DNA from 2 places in the Paenibacillus sp. FSL R5-0766 genome. Region 1 is predicted to be linked to the other one. Evidence: riboswitches for the same ligand, from Rfam matches in the RefSeq annotation. Region 1 holds a riboswitch; the other holds the start of a gene.

Region 1 (4,708 bases):
GAGAAACATCCGGATCTGGTGAAACGCATCGTTAAGGAAGGGCATATGGTTGGTAATCACAGCTACAATCATCCTGAATTCAGTAAGCTGTCGATGAATGCTTTTCGCAAACAAATTTTACATACCGGGGATATTATTCGACGTTTGGCGGGATATACGCCCAAGATGATTCGGCCACCTTATGGAGACATTAATGAAGAACAGCTGAGATGGGCTGCCAAACAACACTATAGCATTGTGAACTGGAACGTAGACTCTCTGGACTGGAAAGGACTTTCAAAGGAACAGGTGAAAGATAACATCCTGTCGGCCGTAAAACCAGGCTCCATCGTTCTGCAACATGCTGGAGGCGGTGTAGGATCGAACCTGAACGGCACGATTGAGGCTTTGCCTGAAATCATTGAGGAATTGCAAAAGCGTGGATATGAACTCGTCACCTTGGACGAAATGCTGGGGTTGCCAAAGGCCATAGATTAAGCTGACCGTGATAGCAAAATAAATGAGAATATTAAAAGGGTGCTGTTCAATCGCAAATTAGCGACTAGCAGACACCCTGTTTGAATTCGTTAGATGTAATTTATTTTCTACTTCAGAATATACAGCTCGATATCCTGGAAACCAAATTTGCTTACGGACTGTTTGCTACCCGGGATAAAGATATCAATCCGGTGACCCTTGATTGCACCGCCCACATCACGCGCGGTGGCTACAAAAGCCTGTTTTGGCAATCCTGGATGGCTGTGACCAGTTACCAGTACTTTGGTTCCGAGTGGAATTACACTTGGATCAACTGCAATCGTACCCAGTTCAAGGTCATTTCCGAAATAATCGACTGCACCCCAGCCTCCATTTTCAGACGGATCTGCAGAGTATGCCGTTGCTTTCACGTTCACAGCTTTGCTGTAATCGAATGTTTTACCCCAGGCCTGAACCACTTTGTTATCTGCGTTAACGTCCAAGCTTGCTGTGTTAACCGTTTTGGCTTGGGTCTTGCTCTCCGTCGCCGCAGCGGCTGCTACATTGTTTGCCTTACCGGGAATCGTAATTTTCAAACCACCATAAATGTTGTAAGGTGAAATGTCGTTGTTTGCTTTAACCAACGTGTTGAGTGCTACTCCATATTGTTTTGATAAGGTGTAGAAGGTATCCCCTTCTTTGGCCACATGAACTGAATCGGCGTGAGCCGGAACGGCTTGAATGAGCATTGCTGTTGTCATTAATGCTACTGCTGTTTTGGCTATACGTTTCTTGTTAATCATGGTCTTCCTCCCTCATTGTGCCTGCGAAGTTAGTTGTCGGATTCGGATGAAGAGCCCACCCTATAGGTTCTTCATTACATTTGAGACGTTATGTACCCCTAATTCACCCCAAGCAGTGTGCTGTAGATCTTCCCCCTGCACAATCTGCATCGTTACATCCCCCGCACTCCCTGTCCGGAAGTTTCGGCAGAGTTCAATATATCACAATTTTGTAACCTGAACTTGTAGTAATTCTTACCAAATGGTTTTTAGCATGTAAGCATATGTAAGAATACTGGATAATTCAGAAAAGTTGGCGAACCGACTTCTTTATATTTGGTAACAGAATAGTTACTTTTCCGAATGCAAACATGATTATTATCCATAAAAAATAGCGTTACCGACTCGAAGTCAGTAACGCTATTTTCGATCACTTCGTTTAAAGTACTTTCGCAAGAAAATCACGTGTACGTGAATTTTTCGGTGCTCCAAATACCTCATCAGGTGTTCCCTCTTCTACAATAACCCCGCCATCCATGAACAGGATCCGGTCTCCCACTTCACGTGCAAAACCCATCTCATGTGTCACGATGACCATGGTCATCCCGCCTTCTGCAAGACGTTTCATGACATCCAGCACTTCACCGACCATCTCGGGGTCCAGTGCCGAAGTAGGCTCGTCAAACAGCATAACATGCGGCTGCATAGCCAATGCTCTTGCAATGGCGATCCGCTGCTTCTGTCCACCGGACAGCTGATTCGGGAATGTATCTTTTTTATCGTACAAGCCCACAGTGTTAAGCAGATCAGCAGCAATTTTCTCCGCTTCCTGCGTGGATTGTTTCTTCACTTTAATCGGAGCAATCGTGATGTTTTGCTGTACGGTTTTGTGTGGGAACAGGTTGAAATGCTGGAACACCATGCCCATTTTTTCCCGAGTTGCATTAATGTTGTGCTTGGGGTCCGTAATTGACACACCTTCAAAATCGATTTCACCTGATGTAGGTTGTTCCAAGAGGTTCAGACAACGCAAGAATGTACTTTTACCTGAACCGGAAGGACCGATAACCACGACAACCTCGCCTTTGCCAATCGTCACGTTAATGCCCTTAAGCACATCGTTATTACCATAAGATTTGTGTAATTGTCTAACGTCTATCACTTGCACTCAACTTCCTTTCCAGTCGTCCCAGCAGCTTGGACAAAATGAACGTCATTACAAAGTAGATGGCTGCTGCAATCAAAAATGGACTCAAGCCTTGGTACGTAATGTTTTTGACCACACTTGCCTGATACATAATGTCCACCATACCGATAACGGAGATAATGGAGGATTCTTTGATGATGGTTATGAATTCATTACCGATCGCCGGTAATACAGCTTTGAATGCCTGTGGCAATATGATATAACGCATCGCGGCGCCTCTTCCCATACCTAGGGAACGAGCTGCCTCCAACTGACCACGATCCACACCTTGGATACCCGCACGGAAAATCTCTGCCAGATACGCACCACTATTGATGGAAAGTGTGATAATACCCGCTTGCAGGGGACTAAAATTAATACCAAATGTCAAGGCCAATCCGTAATAGATTATCATCAATTGCACTAACATTGGAGTACCACGAATGACTTCGACATACGCTGTTCCAATCCAACGCAGAATGGCTACATCATGCAGACGGAACAAACAGATGATCAGTCCGATAATAACCCCAAATATTACACCAAGTGCAGATAACAGGAGCGTGTATCCTACACCTGTTGCATAGAAGCTCTTGTATTGCCAGAACACTTCAATTATATTTTGTGATTTGTTCACTTTATCAGCCATCAGGAGACTGGCGTCTGTGACCATTTGTTCGATCTTATTTTCACTTTTCAATCGTTCGAGCGTTCCATTTACCGCACTTAGCAACTCTGTATTACCTTTACGGATTCCAATTGCTGCTTCTACCTGTTCTTCATCAGGAACAGCAGGAGCAAGTGCAATCACATCGTCCAGATATCCCGCAGCAACGGTATCTTCAACGATTGCTGCATTTATACGATTCGTTTGCAACTGCAACACAATATCAGATATTTTATCAAGCGCAGTAAGCTTCGCTCCAGGGATATTCTGTCCAATTGTCTCTTGAATGGAACCCTTCTGCACCCCTATTTTTTCATTTTCCAGTTCTGCCATCGTCGGATATTTGTCTTTATCCGCACTGCGAACCATGATTACTTGTTTAGACTTGTAATAGGTGTCGGAAAAATCAATACTTTGCTTCCGCTCATCGGTTGGTGTCATGCCCGAGATGACCAGATCCACACGGCCACTCTGCAATGCAGGCAGGAGTCCGTCGAAGCCCATATCTTCAATGACAAGCTCAGCGCCAAGGTCTTTGGCAATTTCTTTGGCAATGGCAATATCAAACCCTACGATTTGATCTTTGCCATCGATCACTTTATGGAATTCATAGGGTGCAAAATCGGCACTTGTACCGAGCACCAGCTTTTTACTGCTTGAATTGTCTGAAGTCCCACTTGCAAATGCCACAGGAACGGCAGTCGTCAGCAGAACAACAAAGGTCAACAGCATCATAGTGTAACGACTTATCAATTTCAACCTTGTTCTCTCCCCTTACAATACTTTGTATGCTTCTCATGTTGATGACTGAGTCATTATAAAGTACAATGCATGATTATGCAATGCATTTTGACATTACAAATCTTGACTTGTTTCTGAAAAAATAAAGCAAACATGATATAATCAATAAATTATTTTCATTTTGCATAAGGAGTTTACTAATGACATCTAACAAATCACAGATCCTGACGGTTATTGATCAATATGCTTCCCGTTTTAAAGCCATTTCATCATATATCGGTGCCAACCCCGAACTGGGGAATGAAGAGTATCTTGCTTCTGCTCGTTTGAAAGAAGAACTGGTCTTCCACGGTTTCACTGTAGAGGCTCCAATCCTCGGTCTGGAGACAGCCTTTATCGGAACCTATTCAGCCGCCAAACCCGGCCCTACCATTGCTTTATTGTGCGAATATGACGCCTTGCCGGAGATCGGTCATGCTTGTGGTCACCATCTGATCTGCATGATGAGTCTTGGAGCTGCTGTTGGGCTGAAATCCATTCTGGATGAAGTAGGCGGAACAATTAAAGTGTTTGGTACACCCGCTGAAGAGACACGTGGTGCCAAAGTTCCGATGGCGGAAGCAGGCCTGTTCGATGACTGTGATGTCGCTCTCATGGCGCATCCGTATTATGCCTACGAAAAGTCAGGCAGCTCGCTGGCTATTGATGCTGTGCAATTTGAATTCCATGGCCGATCTTCACATGCTGCTGCAAGTCCGCACGAAGGTATTAATGCTCTTGATGCCGTCATTCAAACGTTCAACGGAATCAACGCATTCCGACAACAAGTAAAAAGCACCGTGCGCATTCATGGTGTGATCAACAACGGAGGTCAGG
Region 2 (4,708 bases), 3.0 Mb from region 1:
CATCCCCATGATGAACACGTACATTTGAATAAGGCTGCATCACTTCTCCCAGGATTGGGATCAAGCGCTGGTCAATCTCTACGGCTGTGACGGGACCGGCTACCCGAGCCAGTCGCTCCGTGAGGGCTCCAATACCAGGCCCGATCTCCAGTGCGCCCTTGGACTCGTCCAGATCGGCTGCATTAACGATTTTGTTCAGTATATTTTGATCGATCAGAAAGTTCTGACCCAGACTTTTCTTAAATGAGAATCCGTGTCTTTGAATAATCTCTTTGGTTCGCTTGGGCGTTGCAATTTCTATCGTCTCTTCCATATCCTTCATATGCTCACATTCCTTCACGTTCAATTTGCGCTAATGCTGTAGAGAACTCTTCCCGTGTAATCTGAAATACACTGAGACGTTTGTGGAACTGCTTACCGTTACAATAACCGATGCCCAGCAGATTGCCCATCTCCATGCGACGTGCAGCAGCCTGCGGATGCACAATAAGTCCTGCCGCGATCAGGTCCTCCCAATCAATCAGGCTCGGAGCACCTTCGTATGAAGTATGTACACGCGCCAGAGCATGACGGATCGCCTCTGGTGAGGCATTCTCCACCCCAATGTCCCCTTTGCGCGTTGCATCGGCTTCCGGAATGAAGGCATGTTTGCAGCCTGGCACCTTGTTCGCAATAATTTTACGAATGCGTTCGCCAGCATGATCCGGATCTGTCAGTACAATGACTCCCCGTCTCTCCTGAGCAAGCGCAATCCGCTTCAGAATGCGTTGGTTGATTGCTGATCCACCTGTTTCTATGGTATCGGCTTCAACGGCCCGACGGATAGCTACCGTATCGTCACGGCCTTCCACCACAATAACTTCTTTTATCATGTTCCATTTCTTCCTTTCTAACGCAAAAAGAAGAGGAATATCCTCTTCTCTGGCAAACGGCGGGGGAGACTGAATTCAGACTCCTCCGCCGCATATTCCGCATGAATCATTCATGCAACTATTTTATAGCATTCCCATTTCAAAGTAAAACGATTTTAGTTCGCTTCCGGCTTCACCGGACCGATCACGTAGACCGTCTTGCCTTTCTTACGTCCAAAATTCAGGGCATGCTTCACACTGTCATAATACACATCAATTTTGTTGCCTTTAATGGCACCGCCTGTATCTTCCGCACGACGGAATCCCAGACCTTCGATATATACCCACCAGCCAATTGGAATGACTTTGGGATCAACCGCAATGGTGCGTCCTTCCGTTACACGAGTACCGGAAGCTGTTTTAGTTCCAATGCCAGGCTCTTCGGAAGAGTAGGCAGTCATGGATACATTTTTTAGTACTTTGGAGTATTTAAAAGAAGTCCCGGATACGGTAATCACTTTGCTGCCCGAGGCAGATGTTTTCTTCGAGTTCGTTGTTGTAGCCTTTTTGGTTGTTGACGTTTGAGCCGATACGGTCTGAATCTCAGGTTCCTTCACGACCGGTTTTGCTTTGGTGCCGACAGCGATCACTTTATCTACACGATTATTAGCGACAGATTTGCCGACCATTTTTTTGGAGACCAATTCTCCATCCTGAAATACCTTTTCGATATGCTGTACAAGTGTGCCTTCTTTGCCGTTCACAACGACACGGTTATCACCTTTGTACAAGCTAGGGTCAGCCGTTTTAATGACTTTGTAAGCGATCGGTTGCTCTACATCCACTGTACGCTTTGTTACGCGCACTACACGGATCTTCATCTCCGCTTTGATCGCAGTTCCAAGCGCTGGATACACTTTATCATTACTTTCAACTTGAATACCTGATTTTTGAATTGCATCTTCTACCGATGAATCGGTTGTATACAGAGTCTTGGTGTCTCCGTCTGCCGTAATGTTAACTGGAACGGCCCGCTCAATAACGATTCGGTCTCCATCTGTAATCGCCCCATTCATGGACATGGATACCTTATCGTGAGGGCTGACTGTGATCGACTGCTCCTCCAGCATTTCCTGAAGCATTCCTGTACGAGTCTCTACCACCTGAGCTTTGCCATCAATAACCAGTGAAATTTGTTTCCCGGCCTGACCGTAAACGACTAACAAGATCATGATTGTAAGCGCAATTGAGAAAATCGCGATCAATGCCATTTGACGCATGTTCTCATGCTTCCACCGCAACGCGAAAGACTTACTGGATGATCGTGACTCATGGGTCTCTTCTGGTTGGAATGTGCCCACTTCTCCGTCCTCCTTCATAGCCTCGCCGTCTAAAGTAATGCATGATGTCTTTGACGTGACTATACCAAATTTTCTACAGAACACAGATTGGACCAACATAATCCGGTTCTGCACCATGAATCAATCTTCGCAACATGATGTCATCCTCCTGAATACCTACCGTATGATGACAATATTTCTTTTATTCAAAAACAAAAAAGCCAAAGAAAGAGTGTAAGAGGAACTCTTTCGTGGCTTCCGAATGATTCTGAATATCGGAAATTCATGCACGAGGTTGCCTCTCTTTTTCCGCTTGCGAGGTTAGCTGTCGGGTTCGGGCGAAAGAGAGCCGCCCTATCTTGGGACACCCGCTCATGGCGGACGCCCTTGAATTCACCCCGAGACCCAAAGAAGAAATCAAATACGGCTTCGCAGTTCCCTTCGCTGCTCTTGGGTCAGCGAACGTTGCGCATCGGCCAAATACACCGATGTTTAAGCCCTATTGGTTCCCCCGCTCTCCGTTAACGGAGACTCAGCGAGACTGATTCATGAAAGTAATGTTGTTTCATCGGAAAGTGTCCCTTTGTTCATCCCCCGAACATCTGTCCAATTTTCCGCACAACAATTCACTGAAAAGATGATATCCTGTTTTGATGCATGTTGTAAAGCGTTGATCAAGTACGTTTTTCTGAATATTTGGTTAAAATATTGTAATATTCTTGATTTATTTGGATCAAAGGGCAAATTACCTCCGCTTACCTGCCTTTTTCACCTCATTTGCTCGTTTTTTTAACGAATCCCAAATCGTTCCATGGCATTTTTGGTTGTTATTGCAGCAATTTCCTCCACCGAAATGCCTTTAATTTCCGCAGCTGCCTCTGCAACCAGACGTACATGCGCTGTCTCATTTCGCTTCCCACGATAAGGGTGAGGTGTCAAATATGGAGCATCTGTTTCAATGAAAAACCGGTCCATAGGAACCTTCTCCAGCACCTCTTTGGGCTGCTTTGCATTTTTGAATGTGATCGGTCCTCCGAAGGAGAGATGGAAGCCCATATCGAGACAACTTTTTGCTGTTTCCCAGCTGCCCGAGAACGAGTGCATCACACCACCAACTTCCCCCGCCTTCTCTTCACGCAAAATTCTTATGATATCCTCATGTGCATCCCGATTATGGATGACAATTGGCATGTTCACTTCACGCGCCAAAGCAATTTGTTGTCGTAATACGCGATGCTGTATTTCTTTTGGTGAAGTATCCCAGTGATAATCCAATCCAATCTCACCGATCGCAACCACTTTTTCATGCTTGCATAAAGATGCAATCCGCTCCAAATCGCCCTCCTGCATTGTGATCGCATCTACGGGATGCCACCCTACAGCTGCATATATAAAGTCATATGTTTCAGCGAGTTTCATTGTGGTTGGAATCGTCTCCCGGTTAAAGCCAATGTTGATCATGCGACCAACTCCTGCATCCACAGCACGCTGAATCATGTCCTCGCGGTCCTCGTCGAATTGTGGTGCATCCAGATGTGTATGTGTGTCGAACAGCATCATGTCTGTATCTCCCTTCATGTCGAAATAACGACTATCTTCTTTTGTAAATTCAATTTGTAAAATTCAATAATTCAATGAACCATACATAAAACATTTTGGGTAATCTGTGTATTACATCATTACGTTTGTTTCTTCACAACTACAATATACAGAAGATATACGGATATTCTGATCTATATATTGATGATTGTACTCATTCTGCCTGCTTGCATTTACAAAATTATGTCGATCTACATATACTCCCCATTAAAGCAGATTACTGTATCATGAAAAATAGCTCTTTTAGAAAGTGTTTTGATATCAAAATTCTTCATCGGATTATACCCACATGATTACAAGAAATAGGGGCGTATATGTGACGGTAATTCGTGAATAATCGCATCCACCTTGTTTTGCGGGTAATACAAATGATGTTTCCCTCGGTGAAGCCCACTGATGGAACGGACAATGTCAGATACTTCTGACAACTCACGTAAATTGTCCTGTCGATCCAGTAGAAGAATCTGCTTATCTGTGGATTCATCCGGACGAAACACATCATACGGATTATCCGAAGGAAAATCAATTTCAAGATCATATTCGGGATCGAGGCCAGCCTGTACAAAAGCTTCCCGAATCTCTTCCATCATTGTCAAGTCGACCTGTTCAAGCTCTACATACTTATATAACTTGCGATCCATAAAACGTTCGCATAACTCACTCAGAACAGTATCGTCCTCCTTGCGCCACTGCGTAAATGCCGTCTGAATTAATGCTTCATCCAACTGCAAATATTCATCTACGGATAATTCCCCTTCAAATAGTTGAGGGAGTGGATCAATCATGAAGCGGAATTGAAAACCATGTTGTAGGAGTGTTTTCGCTCGCTTGAATATTTGCCGCAATATAATTTCAGAACTACGAGTTACCGGATGGAAGTAAATCTGCCAATACATCTGATACCGAGACATTAGGTAA

What was found. A riboswitch is a leader RNA that binds a small molecule or an ion and turns the genes downstream of it on or off. The one in region 1 is predicted to bind cyclic di-AMP.
Region 2: it holds a riboswitch for cyclic di-AMP, as region 1 does, so the genes downstream of both, MKY66_RS00150 (3D domain-containing protein) here and MKY66_RS17465 (3D domain-containing protein) in region 1, are expected to answer to the same signal.

The regions. Positions count from the first base shown of each region.
Region 1 is NZ_CP150227.1:4,071,553-4,076,260, forward strand. It holds gene MKY66_RS17460 (polysaccharide deacetylase family protein) at 1-477, shown strand, start outside; gene MKY66_RS17465 (3D domain-containing protein) at 585-1,259, opposite strand; cyclic di-AMP (ydaO/yuaA leader) riboswitch at 1,262-1,458, opposite strand; gene MKY66_RS17470 (amino acid ABC transporter ATP-binding protein) at 1,678-2,400, opposite strand; gene MKY66_RS17475 (ABC transporter substrate-binding protein/permease) at 2,387-3,850, opposite strand; gene MKY66_RS17480 (M20 family metallopeptidase) at 4,033-4,708, shown strand, end outside.
Region 2 is NZ_CP150227.1:31,055-35,762, reverse strand. It holds gene rsmA (16S rRNA (adenine(1518)-N(6)/adenine(1519)-N(6))-dimethyltransferase RsmA) at 1-322, opposite strand, end outside; gene rnmV (ribonuclease M5) at 327-872, opposite strand; gene MKY66_RS00150 (3D domain-containing protein) at 1,028-2,212, opposite strand; cyclic di-AMP (ydaO/yuaA leader) riboswitch at 2,486-2,739, opposite strand; gene MKY66_RS00145 (TatD family hydrolase) at 2,981-3,751, opposite strand; gene MKY66_RS00140 (HD domain-containing protein) at 4,084-4,708, opposite strand, start outside.